Hyphomicrobium denitrificans ATCC 51888: one gene and its partner. The protein of the gene in region 1 binds, or shares a complex with, the protein of each later gene. Links are inferred from orthologs where the notes say so. Each region holds a gene or a part of one and is shown on either strand. Other genes may lie near its edges.

Region 1 (7,589 bases):
AGCGGCGACGTTCCCGTCATTCCGCCGAACCTTTACGAGCCGCTGTTCGAGGTGACGCAGTCCGGCTGGTACTGGCAGATCCGTCCGATCGACGGCGCACCAGGGCGAACGCTGGTTTCTCCCTCGCTCGCGACCGCCGTGCTTCCCTCTCCCTATGAGCGCAGATTTCCGACCGACACGTCCGGCACGCGCTGGATGAATGTCCCGGGACCGACGAACTCCACAATCCGCATTCTCGAATTCATCGATTCTCCGGGGCATGACCCCGAGAACACGAAATACTCGATCATTGTCGCGGGCCCGCTCGATTGGTTCGAAGCGACGGTGAAGAAATTCCGCACCCGTCTGACGAGCGCGCTGGCGCTGGTCGGTATCGGACTTCTGGCGGCGACGGTGTTTCAGGTGCGCTTCGGACTTTTGCCGTTGCGCCGCATCGAGCGTGGACTGGCGAGCATCCGGTCCGGCGAGGTTGAACGTCTCGAGGGGCAGCTTCCGGCCGAGATCGAACCGCTGCAGACCGAACTCAACGCGCTCATCGATTCCAATCAGGACATCATCGAACGTGCCCGAACGCAGGTCGGTAATCTGGCGCACGCCCTGAAGACGCCGCTTGCGGTGATCACCAATGAGGCGCGCGATGATCGCTCGAAGCTTGGCGATAAAGTCGCCGAGCAGGCGCAATTGATGCGCGATCAGATCAGCCATTATCTCGACCGGGCACGGATGGCCGCGCGGGCAGGCGCCATCGGCCGTGTCACGCCGGTCGACCCCACGGTCGAGCCGCTGGTGCGCGCGATCGAACGTATTCACGGCGAAAAAGGCATCGCGATTTCCTTCTCCGTGCAGCCCGGCGCGCAATTCCAGGGCGAGAAGCAGGATCTCGAGGAGATGCTCGGCAATCTGCTCGACAATGCCTGCAAGTGGGGCAAAGCCCACGCCTATCTGGCGGCGACCGTCGATGCCCCGGCGACTGCGCCTCGGCGGAAGCGGCTCAGAATCACGATCGAGGATGACGGTCCTGGTCTTTCGGCCGAGCAACGCGCCAAGATCGGCAAGCGCGGCCTGCGCCTCGATGAGACCAAACCCGGCTCGGGACTTGGCCTGTCGATCGTCAGCGATCTTGCCACGTCATACCGGGGGAGCCTGGCATTGGACGCCTCCGAGCATGGGGGTCTCAAAGCCATTCTAGAGCTTCCGGCGGCCTAGAGGGCTGTTGTTCCGTTATTTGTGCTCGGTTCGCGTGTTGCCGGACGGCATCATCGACAAGTGTCGTTTGTTCGCCCGAATTGTGGTGGATTTCTGCCTTGTCGCGCGCACAATATCGGTCTAGCCAACATAAGGGACACGCGCCGGATCGGGTCGCCCCATCGGGCATGGCGCGAGGGAAAACGGGAACGAGGTTCGCCATGCGCGTCGTGCGCTTTTCGATTCCGCTGATGGCGGTCGCCATGCTGGCCGGGTGCAGCAATGGCCAGGGCGGCATAGATAATCAGAATACGGGGCTCGTTCTCGGCAGCGTCGCCGGCGGGCTCGTCGGCAATCAGTTCGGCAAGGGCAGCGGCAACGTCGCCGCGACCGTTGCTGGCGCCGTCGTCGGCGGCATTGTCGGCAGCCAGATCGGCAAGAATCTCGACGAACGCGACCGGCGTCTTGCCGAGGAAGCGGAATTCGATGCGCTCGAGCGCGGACAGTCCGGCGTTTCGCGCCAGTGGCGTGATCCCGACACCGGCCATTACGGCGAGGTTGTTCCGAGCCGTCCTTACAAGCGCGGCGTCGCCGACTGCCGCGACTACACGCATACCGTCTACGTCGACGGACGGCCGCAACAGATGCGCGGCACGGCCTGCCGGGGTCAGGATGGGACGTGGCAAGGCGTCGGCTGATGACGCCGCGTGCACTGCAGAAGTGCGCTGTGGCCACCATCGAGGTTAAGTCACATCCGCGACAGAAGCGCTGAAACGGGCAGTGCTGACTTGCCTGCCCGCCGCCGCGATCCTATTCCGTTTCTAAAGTCGAGGAACGCGCGGCGATGGTTTTCTGGATCCTAGTGGCCTGTCTTGTGGCGGTGGTGACGCTTGTCATCACGCGCCCGCTGCTCAGAGCTTCGCCGAAAACGGTCGAGGACCCGGACGCCGTCACGGCGGCCGCCGATATCGCGGTCTACAAGGATCAGCTCAAGGAAGTCGCAGCCGATGAGGCAAGCGGCACTCTTGCGTCGGAAGAAGCGGAAAGCGCCCGTTCCGAAATCGCGCGGCGGCTGCTTCGCTCGACCGCAGACAAAGACCGGATCGATACGGCTGAGCTTCCTAAGCGGGCGAGTTTTGCCGCCTACGCGTCGATCCTGACGTCAATCGCGCTGCCGATCGTCAGCCTCGGGCTTTATCTCGCGTACGGAGCACCGGGAATGCCGGGCGATCCGCTGAGCACTCGGCTCGCGCAACGAGAGAACTCCAACAACCCGAACGATCTCGTCGCCAAGGTCGAGGAGCGGCTTCGCGCGCACCCCGAGGACGGTACGGGCTGGGGCGTGATCGCGCCGGTCTATTACGCGATGGGTCGCTATGCCGACGCGGCGAACGCCTACGCCAACGCAATCCGCATCGTCGGCGAATCCCCGGACCGGCTGCAAGGTTTCGCGAACGCGAGAATCCGGCTCGAGAACGGCGTCATTCCGGAAGACGCGCGCAAGACGCTCGAACGTCTGCTGGTGATTGCTCCCGAGAGAAAAGAACCTCGCATCTGGCTGGCGCTCGCAAAGGAGCAGGACGGCAAGCTGGCGGAAGCCGCAGCCGACTATCGCAAGCTGATCGAGGAGGCGCCGACCGACGCGCCATGGCGGCAAATGCTCGAAGCGCGCCTCGCCAATCTGACATCCGCAGACGGCAAGCCGCCTTCGGTGCTAGCGCTGCCGAAGAAAGACGCGGGCGACACGTCCATGCCTCGGCCTCCGGAGGGATCGCCGTCGGCGGTCATGTCGATGACGCCGGAGCAGCGCCAAGCCTTCATCACGCAAATGGTCGATGGGCTGGCGGCGCGCCTCAAAACCGACGGCACGGACGCGGCAGGCTGGCTGAAGCTCATTCGCGCCTATCAGGTTCTCGGACGACAGGACGATGCGGTGAAGGCCTTGTCGGATGCGCGGACCAATCTCAAAAACGATCAGGTCGGCCTGGCGCGCGTCGATGATCTCGCGCGCGAGCTCGGACTTGGAGGCTGAAGCGCGATGGAAGCGGGTATCGAATGACACGGAAACAAAAGCGCGGCGTTCTGATCGGTGGTGGCGTTGCGACGCTCGCGGTCGCGCTGATCCTCGTGCTCTTCGCGCTGAAGGATAGCGTCGTCTTCTTTCATACGCCGAGCGACATCGCCGAAAAGGGCGTGCCGAGCGGCCAGCGCATCAGGCTCGGCGGTCTCGTTGAAAACGGCTCGGTCGTGCGCGAGGGAACGACGATCAAATTCAAGGTGACCGACACCTTGAAGGAAATCCCCGTGACATTCACCGGCGTTCTGCCCGATCTATTCCGGGAAGGGCAGGGCGTCGTCGCCGAGGGCGTGCTCGATGGCGACGGCGACTTCAAGGCCGACAGCGTGCTCGCCAAGCACGACGAGAATTACATGCCGCGAGAGGTCGCGAACGCTCTGGAAGAAAGGGGCGTGAAACTTGGTTCGGGCGCGCATCCCTCGGGTGCCAAAACCGAGACGCCTTAAGGAGGCCATGCCATGATCATCGAGTTCGGACACTTCGCATTGATCCTGGCGCTGCTCGTCGCCGTGGTGCAGGTCGTCCTGCCGATGGCCGGCGCATCTCTCAAAGACGAACGTATGATGCGCGTCGCCGAGCCTGCCGCCGTCTCGCAGTTCATCCTGCTTGCGATCGCCTTCGTAGCGTTGATGCACGCTTATGTGACGTCGGACTTCTCGGTCGCGAACGTCGCGGAGAACTCGCATTCGACGAAGCCACTGATCTACAAAATGGCCGGCGTCTGGGGCAATCACGAAGGCTCGATGCTGCTTTGGGTGCTGATCCTGGCCCTGTTCGGCGCTGCCGTCGCGCTGTTCGGCACGAACCTTCCGCCGAGCTTGCGCGCACGCGTTCTTTCGGTGCAGGCATCGATCGCCGTCGCGTTTCTGCTGTTCTCGATCCTGACGTCGAACCCGTTTCTGCGTCTCGTCCCGGCGCCATCCGACGGGCGCGGATTGAATCCGATCCTGCAAGACCCTGCGTTGGCGTTTCATCCGCCGTTTCTCTACACAGGCTACGTCGGCTTCTCGATCGCGTTTTCGTTTGCAATTGCCGCGCTGATCGAAGGCCGCATCGACGCCGCATGGGCGCGCTGGGTCAGGCCGTGGACGCTCGCCGCGTGGATGTTTCTGACGATCGGCATTTCGATGGGGTCGTGGTGGGCGTATTACGAACTCGGTTGGGGCGGCTGGTGGTTCTGGGACCCGGTCGAGAACGCGTCCTTCATGCCTTGGCTCGCGGGGACCGCGCTGCTGCATTCCGCGCTCGTGATGGAAAAACGCGAAGCACTGAAAGTATGGACGGTGCTGCTCGCGATCCTGACGTTCTCTCTGTCTCTGATGGGGACGTTCATCGTGCGCTCCGGCGTGCTGACGTCGGTGCATTCGTTCGCGGTCGATCCAGCGCGCGGCGTGTTCATCCTCGCCATCCTGATTTTGTTCACGGGCGGCGGGCTGGCGCTATTTGCGTTGCGCGCGAGCGAGATGCAGACCGGTGGCATCTTCCAGCCGATCAGCCGCGAGGGCAGCCTCGTACTGAACAACCTGCTGCTTGTTACCGCGACCGCGACCGTTCTCGTCGGCACGCTTTATCCGATGGCGCTCGAAGGTCTGACGGGTGAGAAAATTTCGGTCGGTCCGCCGTTCTTTGATTCGACGTTCGGTCCGCTGATGATTCCGCTGCTGCTGGCGCTTCCCATCGGTCCGATGCTCGCGTGGAAACGCGGCGATCTCGCAGGTGTCATGCAGCGTTTGGCTTTCGCCGTGCTGGCCGCGATCATCGCGATCGTCGCCACCTATGCCGTGGGCCATCGCGGCCCGTGGCTGGCGCCGTTCGGCATCGGTCTCGGCGTTTACGTGATGATGGGCGCGATTGCGGAATGGGCGAGCCGCATCAAGCTTGCTCAGGCGCCGGTGTCGGAAAGTTTCCGACGCGCTCGTAATCTCCCGCGCTCCGCCTACGGAACGCTGCTTGCGCATTTCGGCGTCGGCATGCTTGTCGTCGGCATCATCGCGACGAGCGCCTATCGCGAGGAACATATCCTCGTCATGAAGCCCGGCCAGACACTTTCAGTGGCTGGCTATGACGTGAAGTTCACAGGCTTCGAAAGCGGTCGCGGGCCGAACTATCGCGAAGACTTCGCGGACTTCGATGTCATGCGCAGCGGCACATCGATCGGACGTTTGCGTCCGTCAAAGCGGCTCTACGATGCTCCGCCGCAGCCGACAACGGAAGCCGGCATCCACGCGTCCTGGCGCGGCGATCTCTATCTCGTCATCGGCGATTCACAGCCGGATGGAGGCTACGCGGTGCGCGCGTACTTCAATCCGCTGGTGCGCTTCATCTGGCTTGGTACGCTGATCATGTTCCTCGGCGGCGGCATTTCGCTTTCCGACCGGCGGCTGCGGATCGGCGTTCCGGCGGGTCGGGGACGGCGTGCGATCGCCGTTCCAGCGGAGTAACGCGCGATGCGGCGGCTATTTGCGATTGCGGTTTTTGCGATGGCGATCGTCGCCAACGCTGCGGGCGTGCTTGCCGTTCAACCTGGTGAAATGCTGTCCGACCCCGCGCTGGAAAAGCGGGCGCGAACGATTTCGTCCGAGTTGCGCTGCCTCGTCTGCCAAAATGAATCGATCGATGACAGCGATGCCCCACTCGCAGCGGATTTGCGCCGTCTCGTGCGCGAACGCCTCGTGGCTCACGATAGCGATGCACAAGTCATCGACTACGTCGTCGCTCGCTACGGCGAATTCGTGCTGTTGCGGCCGCGCTTTCAGTTGTCGACGCTGCTGCTCTGGCTGACGCCCATTCTGGTGTTCATCGCGGGGCTGACGTTGGCGGCGCGGGCCGCGGCGAGACCGAAGGCTGCTCCAAGTGCGGCGCTTTCGGATGACGAGAAAGACAAGCTCTCGAAAATCCTTTCCAGCGACCAAAGCTAGCGAGCGCGATCCTCTCGCACTGTCGACGCTCGCAGCGGACAGCTTCGCTGGCTGGATGCAGATTACCAACTGTTAACGTGACTGACATCCTGCGGTAATCCCCGCTCCATTACCTGTAATCGCCAAGCCTACAAGGGCCATTTCAGTTTGGAGACCCAAGGGATGCTGTTCCCCAATCGCGCGCCAAAGATTGCTACCTCTCGTATTACGAAAATTGCTCCGTCTTTTGTGGCGCTCGCCGCCGTCGCAACGGCAGGATTTGGCTATTTCATTCCGTCCTACACGGTCCGGGCCGACACCAATGCCGCCCAAACCATCGAAACGCCGATGGGCCGCGCTCCGCTTTCCTTCGCGGATCTCATCGAGCGCGTGAAGCCGGCGGTCGTCTCGGTGTCGGTCGTCAATGACGGCGGCGCCTCGAAATTGGCCGAGAACAAGAAGAACGATAAATTCGACAAGCGTGGCGGCGGCAACTTCAATATGCCCGACCTCCCTCCGGATCATCCGCTGCACGATTTCTTCAAGAATCTGCCGAAGGATTTCGGTCAGCAGGAAGAGCGTCCGAAGATCGTTCAAGGCCAGGGTTCGGGATTTGTCATCTCGCCCGACGGTTATGTCGTGACGAATAATCACGTGATCGATGGCGCGACGAAGATTGTCATTACCTTCGATAACGACGACACGAAGTATGAAGCGAAGCTCGTCGGCGCCGATCAGCGGACCGACGTTGCGCTTCTCAAAATCGACAGCACAAAGACGTTTCCTGCCGTGAAGTTCTCGACCAAGGCACCTCGCGTCGGCGATTGGGCACTGGCGGTCGGCAATCCCTTCGGTCTTGGCGGTACAGTGACGGCCGGTATCGTGTCGGCACTGGCGCGCGATATCGGATCGGGACCGTATGACTACATGCAGATCGACGCCGCCGTGAACCGCGGCAACTCGGGCGGTCCGACCTTCAACCTCGATGGCGACGTGATCGGCGTCAACACGGCGATCTTCTCTCCGTCGGGCGGCAACGTCGGCATCGCGTTCGACATTCCTGCCAAGACGGTGTCTGAGGTCGTGACGCAGCTCAAGGCGACCGGAACGGTCAAGCGCGGCTGGCTCGGCGTCAAGATTCAGAACGTCGACGAAGATACGGCTTCGAGCCTTGGTCTGAACGAGGCACACGGCGCGCTGGTCAGCGAAGTCACCGCGAACGGCCCGGCCGCGGCTGCCGGCATCAAGACGCAGGATGCGATCCTGCAGGTCAACGATTCCAAAGTCGCCGATAGCCGTGACCTGGCACGCAAGATCGCAGAGCTGTCTCCGGACTCGCCCGTCAACATCAAGGTGTGGCGCAACAACGCCGAGAAGGTGATCAACGTCAAACTCGGTCTCTTCCCGAAGAACGCTGAAGCTTTGTTGAG
Region 2 (6,916 bases), 2.1 Mb from region 1 along the record:
TTCACCTCGCCGATTTCGCTCGGCATCGCGCTCGGCCTGCTCATCGGCAAGCCGCTCGGGATTTACTCTTTTGCCAAGGCTGCGATGACGAGCGGGCTCGGTGCGCGACCGGATGGCGCAACGGAGATGCAGCTATTCGGCACAGCCATTCTCGGCGGTATTGGCTTCACGATGAGCCTGTTCATCGGCATGCTGGCATTCCCTGATGCGCAGGTGAACGGTCACGTGAAACTCGGTGTACTGAGCGGTTCGCTGATGTCGGCCATTCTCGGATACAGCGTGCTTTTGAGGACCAACACCCGTTTGCGCAAAGGCGCGACGCTGCGCGGCGGCTCGTAAGAAGGAGAACCCACGGACAATGAAGAGCTTTCCCGACTCCCTTTCCGATCGCTATCGCCGCTTCAAGTTTCGGCACTTCACGCCGAACGCCGCGCACTACGAGAGGCTCGCGACGCAGGGTCAGGACCCGCAGACGATGATCATCTCGTGCTCCGACAGCCGCGTCGATCCGGAAACGATCTTCAGCGCCATGCCGGGCGAGCTGTTCGTGCTGCGCAACATCGCCAATCTCGTTCCGCCCTACGAAACGGGCGGCAACTTCCACGGCGTCAGTTCGGCGATCGAATTCGCGATCCTCAATCTCAATCTCCGTCATCTGATCGTTATCGGGCATTCCGGCTGCGGCGGCATCAAGGCGGCGTGGGACGAGAAAGCCGCCGTGCAGACGGAAGCTCATTTCGTCTCGCGCTGGATGTCGATGCTGGACGAAGCGCGTTTGGAAGTTCAGCGCAATCATCCGGATGCTTCGCCTGAGTTCAAACAGCGTGCGCTCGAGCAAGAAGGCGTCATGCAGTCGCTGAAAAATCTGCGGACGTTTCCGTTCGTGCGCGAGCGCGAGGAGAAGGGCTTGCTGCAGCTGCACGGCGCGCACTTCGACATCGCGACGGGCATGCTCACCGTCTATGACAACGAGACGAAGAAATTTCAGTCGCTCTGAGTTGAGTTTTTCGTCGGACGGCGCCCGGTCGATCAGGACCCGGACGCTGTCGAGCCCGCCTCCGCGCGGGCTTTTTCTATTGCGGGAAGCAATTTCGCCGTCAGCGCGCCTTCGGAAATCGGACCGACGTGCTTGTAGACGATCTGGCCTTTGCCATTCACGACGAACGTCTCGGGCGTTCCGTAGACGCCCCAGTCGATGGCGGCCCGGCCCGACGAGTCCGTGCCAACCGCCGTATAGGGATTGCCGAAGCGGCCGATGAACCGGCGCGCCGCGTCCGCGCGATCCTTATAGTTGATGCCGTAAATGTCGACGTTCGCCATGCTTTTCAGTTTTTCGAGGAACGGGTGCTCCTCGATGCAGGGCACACACCACGATGCCCAGTAGTTGACGACGGAAACCTTGCCCTTGGCGAGGTCGGCGCTGGTGAAGCCAGCTTCGGGTGTCCCGTTCGCGGATTCCAGACCTTCGATGGGTGGGAACACGCCCTGCGGAACCTGCCGGCCGACGAGCGTCGAGGGAAGAAGCGACGGATCGCCGGTGTGCAGCGCTATCGCGAAAAAGCCCGCGACGGCGGCAAAAAGCAAAACCGGCAACAGACGTAGAAATTTCGATCGATTCACAGTCTTACTCCACGGCGCCTGCCGAGCGGCGTCTCGCGCCACGCTTTTCGAGTTCCTCCATCGCGGCGGCTTGCCTTCTGCCATCGAAGACGAGCCAGGCGATGAGGGCCGCGACGACGATGGTCACGGCGGCATAGGAAATCCAGATGAAAGCGGCGTGCGGTCCGAGGTCCATGCTAGGTCGCCGACCCCGACGCTGCGAGCCGGTCACGGCCGGCGACGACCTGCGCGCGCATGGCCTTCACGCGGCGACGCATGATTTCGTTGCGCATGGCCTTTAGATGCATGGCGAAGAACAGCAGCGTAAATCCCAGCGCCATGATGATCAGCGGCCAGCGCATGCTGGGATCGACGGTCGATGTGAAATCGGTCGATGGCTGATGCAGCGTGTTCCACCAGTTGACCGAAAACTTGATGATCGGAAGGATCGTGACGCCGACGAGCGCGAGCACCGCCGTCAGCTTCGCCGCGGCCGATTCATCTTCGAGCGCGGCGCGGAGCGCCATCAATCCGAGATAGAGGAAGAACAGGATCAGCACCGACGTCAGGCGCGCGTCCCACACCCAATAGGTGCCCCACATCGGCTTACCCCAGAGCGACCCCGTCAGCAGCGCCAGAAACGTGAAGGCGGCGCCGATCGGCGCGGCGGCCTTGGCAGAAACGTCGGCAAGGGGATGCCTGAATACGAGAAGCCCGAAGCTCGATACGGCGATCAGGCCGTAGATCATCATCGAGAGCCACGCGCAGGGCACGTGGATATACATGATGCGCACCGTCTCGCCCTGCTGATAGTCGGCGGGCGAGTCGAAAAACGACAGGTAAAATCCGACGGCAATCAAGATTGCGGCCGCGGCCCACGCCCACGGAAGCACTCTCGCGGAGAGCCCCATGAAACGGGTCGGGTTGGCCAGTTGCTGCGTCAGCGTTTGCATGGACGGGGATGTAAGGCTTTCGCCAATTTTAAGCAATGAATGGCTGGCCTAGCGAGACTTAAAAATCTGAAACATTGCAAGGTGAAGAGAGAACAGGAAAAGCAGCTTTTCCTGCCAGGGCATCTCGGATTTTATCAACATTGCCAGATGCACCACATAAAGTAGGAAAACGAAAGATTTCCGCATTTGATAGCTCCCATCTAGCCGCCACCGCGCCGAATTTACGCGCGTCGCGGAGGTGTCAACCGGAGGCGAGCCTGCGGCCGAGATGGTTGCCGTTCAAAATTTCCCGACAATTATTGAAGTTGTATGCGGAGGGCGGCGGCGGCGGCGATGGGTCCGAGGACGACGGCGGCGAGCGATATCGCGGTCAGGATCAGAAACGCCGCACCGATGCCGGAAGGTCCCATCGTGGCGCTGACGGCCGATATGCCGAAAATCAAGGTCGGGACATAAAGCGGCAGCACGACGAGCGCCAGCAGCAAGCCGCCGCGCCGCGCCTTCACCGTCAAGGCGGCGCCGATGGCTCCGAGGAAACTGACCGCCGGGGTGCCGGCGAGCGTCGTTGCGACGAGGACCGGATAAGCTCCGAGGTCCAGGTTGAGCAAAATCCCAAGCACAGGCGCGAGCAGCGCCAGCGGGATGCCGGTCGTCAGCCAGTGCGCCAGCGCTTTCGCGGCGGCGACGAGTTCGAGCGGCAGGCGGCCGGTTGCGAGGACATCGAGCGTGCCGTCCTCGTAGTCGGCTTCGAAAATGCGGTTGAGCGACAGCAGCGCCGCCAGCAGCAGCGCGATCCACAAAATGCCGGCCGCAATGCGCGCCAGCAGATTGAGGTCCGGCCCGAGGCCGAGCGGCATCAGCGAGACGACGACGAGAAAGAAGCCCAGCGCCGTGCCGATCGCGCCGCCTTCGCGGACAGCCAATCGCAGGTCGCGGCGAACGAGTGCCCAGAAACTCGTCACGCGGCCATCCTTTGCGAAGCGATTGTCAACGTGCGGGCGCGCTCCAGCGCCAGCGGGACATGCGTCGCGACGATCGCGATGCCACCCTCGCGCGTATGATCATTGACCGCGGCCACGAGCCGGTCGGACGACGCGATATCGAGCGATACGGTCGGCTCGTCGAGAAGCCAGAGCGTGCGTGGCGCAAGCAAAAGACGCGCGAGGCCAAGCCGCCGCCGTTGTCCGGCTGAAAGATAAGCCGCCGGAAATTCCACGAGATCTTCCAAGCCGAAGTGATGAAGCGCGCGCTCGATCCGCTCGGTGCTCGCCGCTTGTCCGCCGAGATATTCCGCCCAGAAGACAGCGTTTTCGAAAACCGTCATGCTCGACTTGATAGCGTTGGCATGACCAACGACGTGCGCCTGCTCCGTGATCGTCAGTTCGCCGTCACCGCCGTCGAGCCGGACCGTTCCGCTCGCGGGGCGGATGAAACCCGCAATCGTTCGGAGCAAGGTCGTCTTGCCCGCGCCGTTCGCTCCCGACAGGACCAGGGTTTCCCCCTCGGAAACCGAAAACGACAGGCCATCGATAACGATGCGGCCGCCCCGCTCTATGACCAAGTCTTCGGCAATGAGTTGCACAGGGACGGTTTCCGTGACTGCAAAATGAACGATGGCTGCTGCATTTTGCCTGCGACGCCATCGCCAAAACGTGAAGGGGTTCACTTTTTTGAAGGATTATATAAAAGGCACGTTGTATCCTTCGCTAGCGCAAAAGCGGGGATCGCGCGGCATCGTCAGCGATGTCGCGGGATGTCCTCGATCCGCCGGCACTCCGGCGGCGCAGCCCTTCGTCCTAACTTCGGAGGCCTGACCTTGAGCGCACTCACACCTACATCCAACGACAGCTTCAATTGCCGCAAGACCCTCACTGTCGAGGGCAAGCCCTACGTTTACTATTCGCTGCCCGATGCCGAGGCCAACGGCCTCAAGGGCATTTCCAAGCTCCCTTATTCGATGAAGGTTCTGCTCGAGAACCTGCTGCGTCATGAAGACGGACGCACGGTGACGAAAGCCGACATCGCGGCCATGGCCGATTGGCTCGATAACAAGGGCAAAAAGGAAAAGGAGATCGGCTTCCGTCCGGCGCGGGTCCTGATGCAGGACTTCACCGGCGTTCCGGCCGTCGTCGATCTCGCGGCGATGCGCGACGGCATGACGAAGCTCGGCGGCGATCCGTCCAAGATCAATCCGCTGGTGCCGGTCGATCTCATCATCGACCATTCGGTCATCGTCGATGAATTCGGAACGCCGAAGGCGCTCGCCGACAACGTGGCGCTGGAATACGCGCGCAACGGCGAACGCTATAACTTCCTGAAATGGGGCCAGGGCGCGTTTCATAATTTCCGCGTCGTGCCGCCCGGCACCGGCATCTGCCATCAGGTCAATCTCGAATACCTGGCGCAAACGGTCTGGACGAAGCAGTTGCCCGACGGCTCGACCGTCGCCTATCCCGACACGCTCGTCGGCACCGACAGCCATACGACGATGGTCAACGGCCTTGCCGTGCTCGGCTGGGGCGTCGGCGGCATCGAAGCGGAAGCGGCGATGCTCGGGCAGGCGCAGTCGATGCTCATTCCGGAAGTCATCGGCTTCCGCCTGACTGGCAAGCTCAACGAAGGCGTGACGGCGACGGACCTCGTCCTGACCGTTACGCAGATGCTGCGCAAAAAGGGCGTCGTCGGCAAATTCGTCGAATTCTACGGTCCCGGCCTCGACAGCATGACGCTCGCCGACCGGGCGACGATCGGCAACATGGCGCCGGAATACGGTGCGACGTGCGGGTTCTTCCCGGTCGACTCGGAGACCATCAATTATCTCATGATCTCGGGACGCGATGCGCATCGCATTGCGCTCGTCGAAGCCTACTCGAAGGCGCAGGGCCTGTTCCGCGAGTCGGGCTCCGCCGATCCGGTGTTCAGCGACACGCTGGCGCTCGATCTCGGCGACGTGGTGCCGTCGATGGCTGGACCGAAGCGGCCGGAAGGCCGGCTCGCGCTCGGCGACATCAAGAGCGGGTTCGAGACCGCGCTGGCGTCGGAATACAAGAAGCCGGGCGAGCTTGAGAAGCGCGTTCCGGTCGAGGGCAAAGCCTACGACATCGGGCATGGCGACGTCGTCATCGCGGCGATCACGAGCTGCACGAACACGTCGAACCCGAGCGTTCTGATCGCAGCCGGGCTTCTCGCCCGCAATGCCGTCGCGCGCGGATTGACGAGCAAGCCGTGGGTGAAAACATCGCTCGCGCCTGGATCGCAGGTCGTCGCCGCTTATCTCGCGCAGTCGGGATTGCAGACCTATCTCGACAAGATCGGTTTCAATCTCGTCGGCTTCGGCTGCACCACCTGCATCGGGAACTCGGGACCGCTGGCGCCGGAGTTGTCGAAGGCGATTAACGACAACGGCATCGTCGCGGCGGCGGTTCTTTCGGGCAACCGCAATTTTGAAGGCCGTGTCAGCCCTGACGTGCAGGCAAACTATCTCGCCTCGCCGCCGCTCGTCGTCGCGCATGCGTTGGCGGGGACCGTGCTCAAGGATCTGACGAAAGATCCAATCGGAACCGGCAGCGACGGCAAGGCCGTCTATCTCAAGGACATCTGGCCGACCTCGCAGGAAATCCAGAAGTTCATCGCCGAGAACATCACGCGCGACATGTTCAAGGCGCGCTACGCCGACGTGTTCAAGGGTGACACGAACTGGCAGTCGATCGCGATCGGCGGCGGGCTCACCTACGGCTGGAACGGCGAGTCGACCTACGTTCAGAACCCGCCCTACTTCCAGAGCATCGCGCGCGATGCGAAGCCGGTCGGCGATGTCGTGAATGCGCGCATTCTCGGGCTGTTCGGCGACAAGATCACCACCGACCACATCTCGCCCGCCGGATCGATCAAGACGTCCAGCCCGGCCGGACGCTATCTGCTCGATCACGGCGTGCAGCCCGTCGACTTCAACCAGTACGGTACGCGGCGCGGCAACCACGAAGTCATGATGCGCGGCACGTTCGCCAACATCCGCATCAAGAACGCGATGGTGAAGGACGCCAACGGCAACGTGAAGGAAGGCGGCCTGACGATCCATTATCCGTCGGGCAAGGAGATGGCGATCTACGATGCCGCCATGCTCTACGAACAGGAGAACGTGCCGCTGGTCGTGTTCGCCGGTATCGAATACGGCAACGGCTCATCGCGCGACTGGGCAGCAAAAGGCACCAACCTGCTTGGCGTGCGCGCCGTCGTTGCGCAGTCGTTCGAGCGCATCCATCGTTCGAACCTCGTCGGCATGGGCGTCGCGCCGTTCACGTTCCAGGATGGCACCTCGTGGCAGACGCTCGGGCTCAAGGGCGACGAGACGGTCACGATCCGGG

What was found. Proteins that work in one complex are often made in the same cells at the same time.
Region 2: the proteins of ccmE (region 1) and ccmB are in contact, whole or in part, in a solved structure (PDB 8CE8), measured with the Escherichia coli proteins. The link is inferred for Hyphomicrobium denitrificans ATCC 51888 from one-to-one orthologs.

Annotation. Positions count from the first base shown.
Region 1 is NC_014313.1:1,173,790-1,181,378, forward strand. What follows is about bases 2,024-4,974. They hold ccmE (cytochrome c maturation protein CcmE), read left to right. Parts: upstream 2,024-3,240; coding sequence 3,241-3,708; downstream 3,709-4,974. Other genes in these bases: ccmI (c-type cytochrome biogenesis protein CcmI), read left to right, coding at 2,030-3,217; HDEN_RS05610 (heme lyase CcmF/NrfE family subunit), read left to right, coding at 3,721-4,974. In the rest of the region: HDEN_RS05590 (sensor histidine kinase), read left to right, coding at 1-1,206; HDEN_RS05595 (glycine zipper 2TM domain-containing protein), read left to right, coding at 1,407-1,883; more of HDEN_RS05610, read left to right, coding at 4,975-5,703; HDEN_RS05615 (cytochrome c-type biogenesis protein), read left to right, coding at 5,710-6,180; HDEN_RS05620 (Do family serine endopeptidase), read left to right, coding at 6,343-7,589. UniProt on the Escherichia coli protein: Heme chaperone required for the biogenesis of c-type cytochromes. Transiently binds heme delivered by CcmC and transfers the heme to apo-cytochromes in a process facilitated by CcmF and CcmH.
Region 2 is NC_014313.1:3,320,204-3,327,119, forward strand. What follows is about bases 1,682-4,646. They hold ccmB (heme exporter protein CcmB), read right to left. Parts: upstream 3,515-4,646; coding sequence 2,849-3,514; downstream 1,682-2,848. Other genes in these bases: ccmD (heme exporter protein CcmD), read right to left, coding at 1,682-1,795; HDEN_RS16070 (heme ABC transporter permease), read right to left, coding at 1,797-2,552; ccmA (heme ABC exporter ATP-binding protein CcmA), read right to left, coding at 3,511-4,134; acnA (aconitate hydratase AcnA), read left to right, coding at 4,369-4,646. In the rest of the region: Na+/H+ antiporter NhaA, read left to right, coding at 1-339; HDEN_RS16055 (carbonic anhydrase), read left to right, coding at 359-997; HDEN_RS16060 (DsbE family thiol:disulfide interchange protein), read right to left, coding at 1,030-1,620; more of ccmD, read right to left, coding at 1,625-1,681; more of acnA, read left to right, coding at 4,647-6,916. UniProt on the Escherichia coli protein: Required for the export of heme to the periplasm for the biogenesis of c-type cytochromes.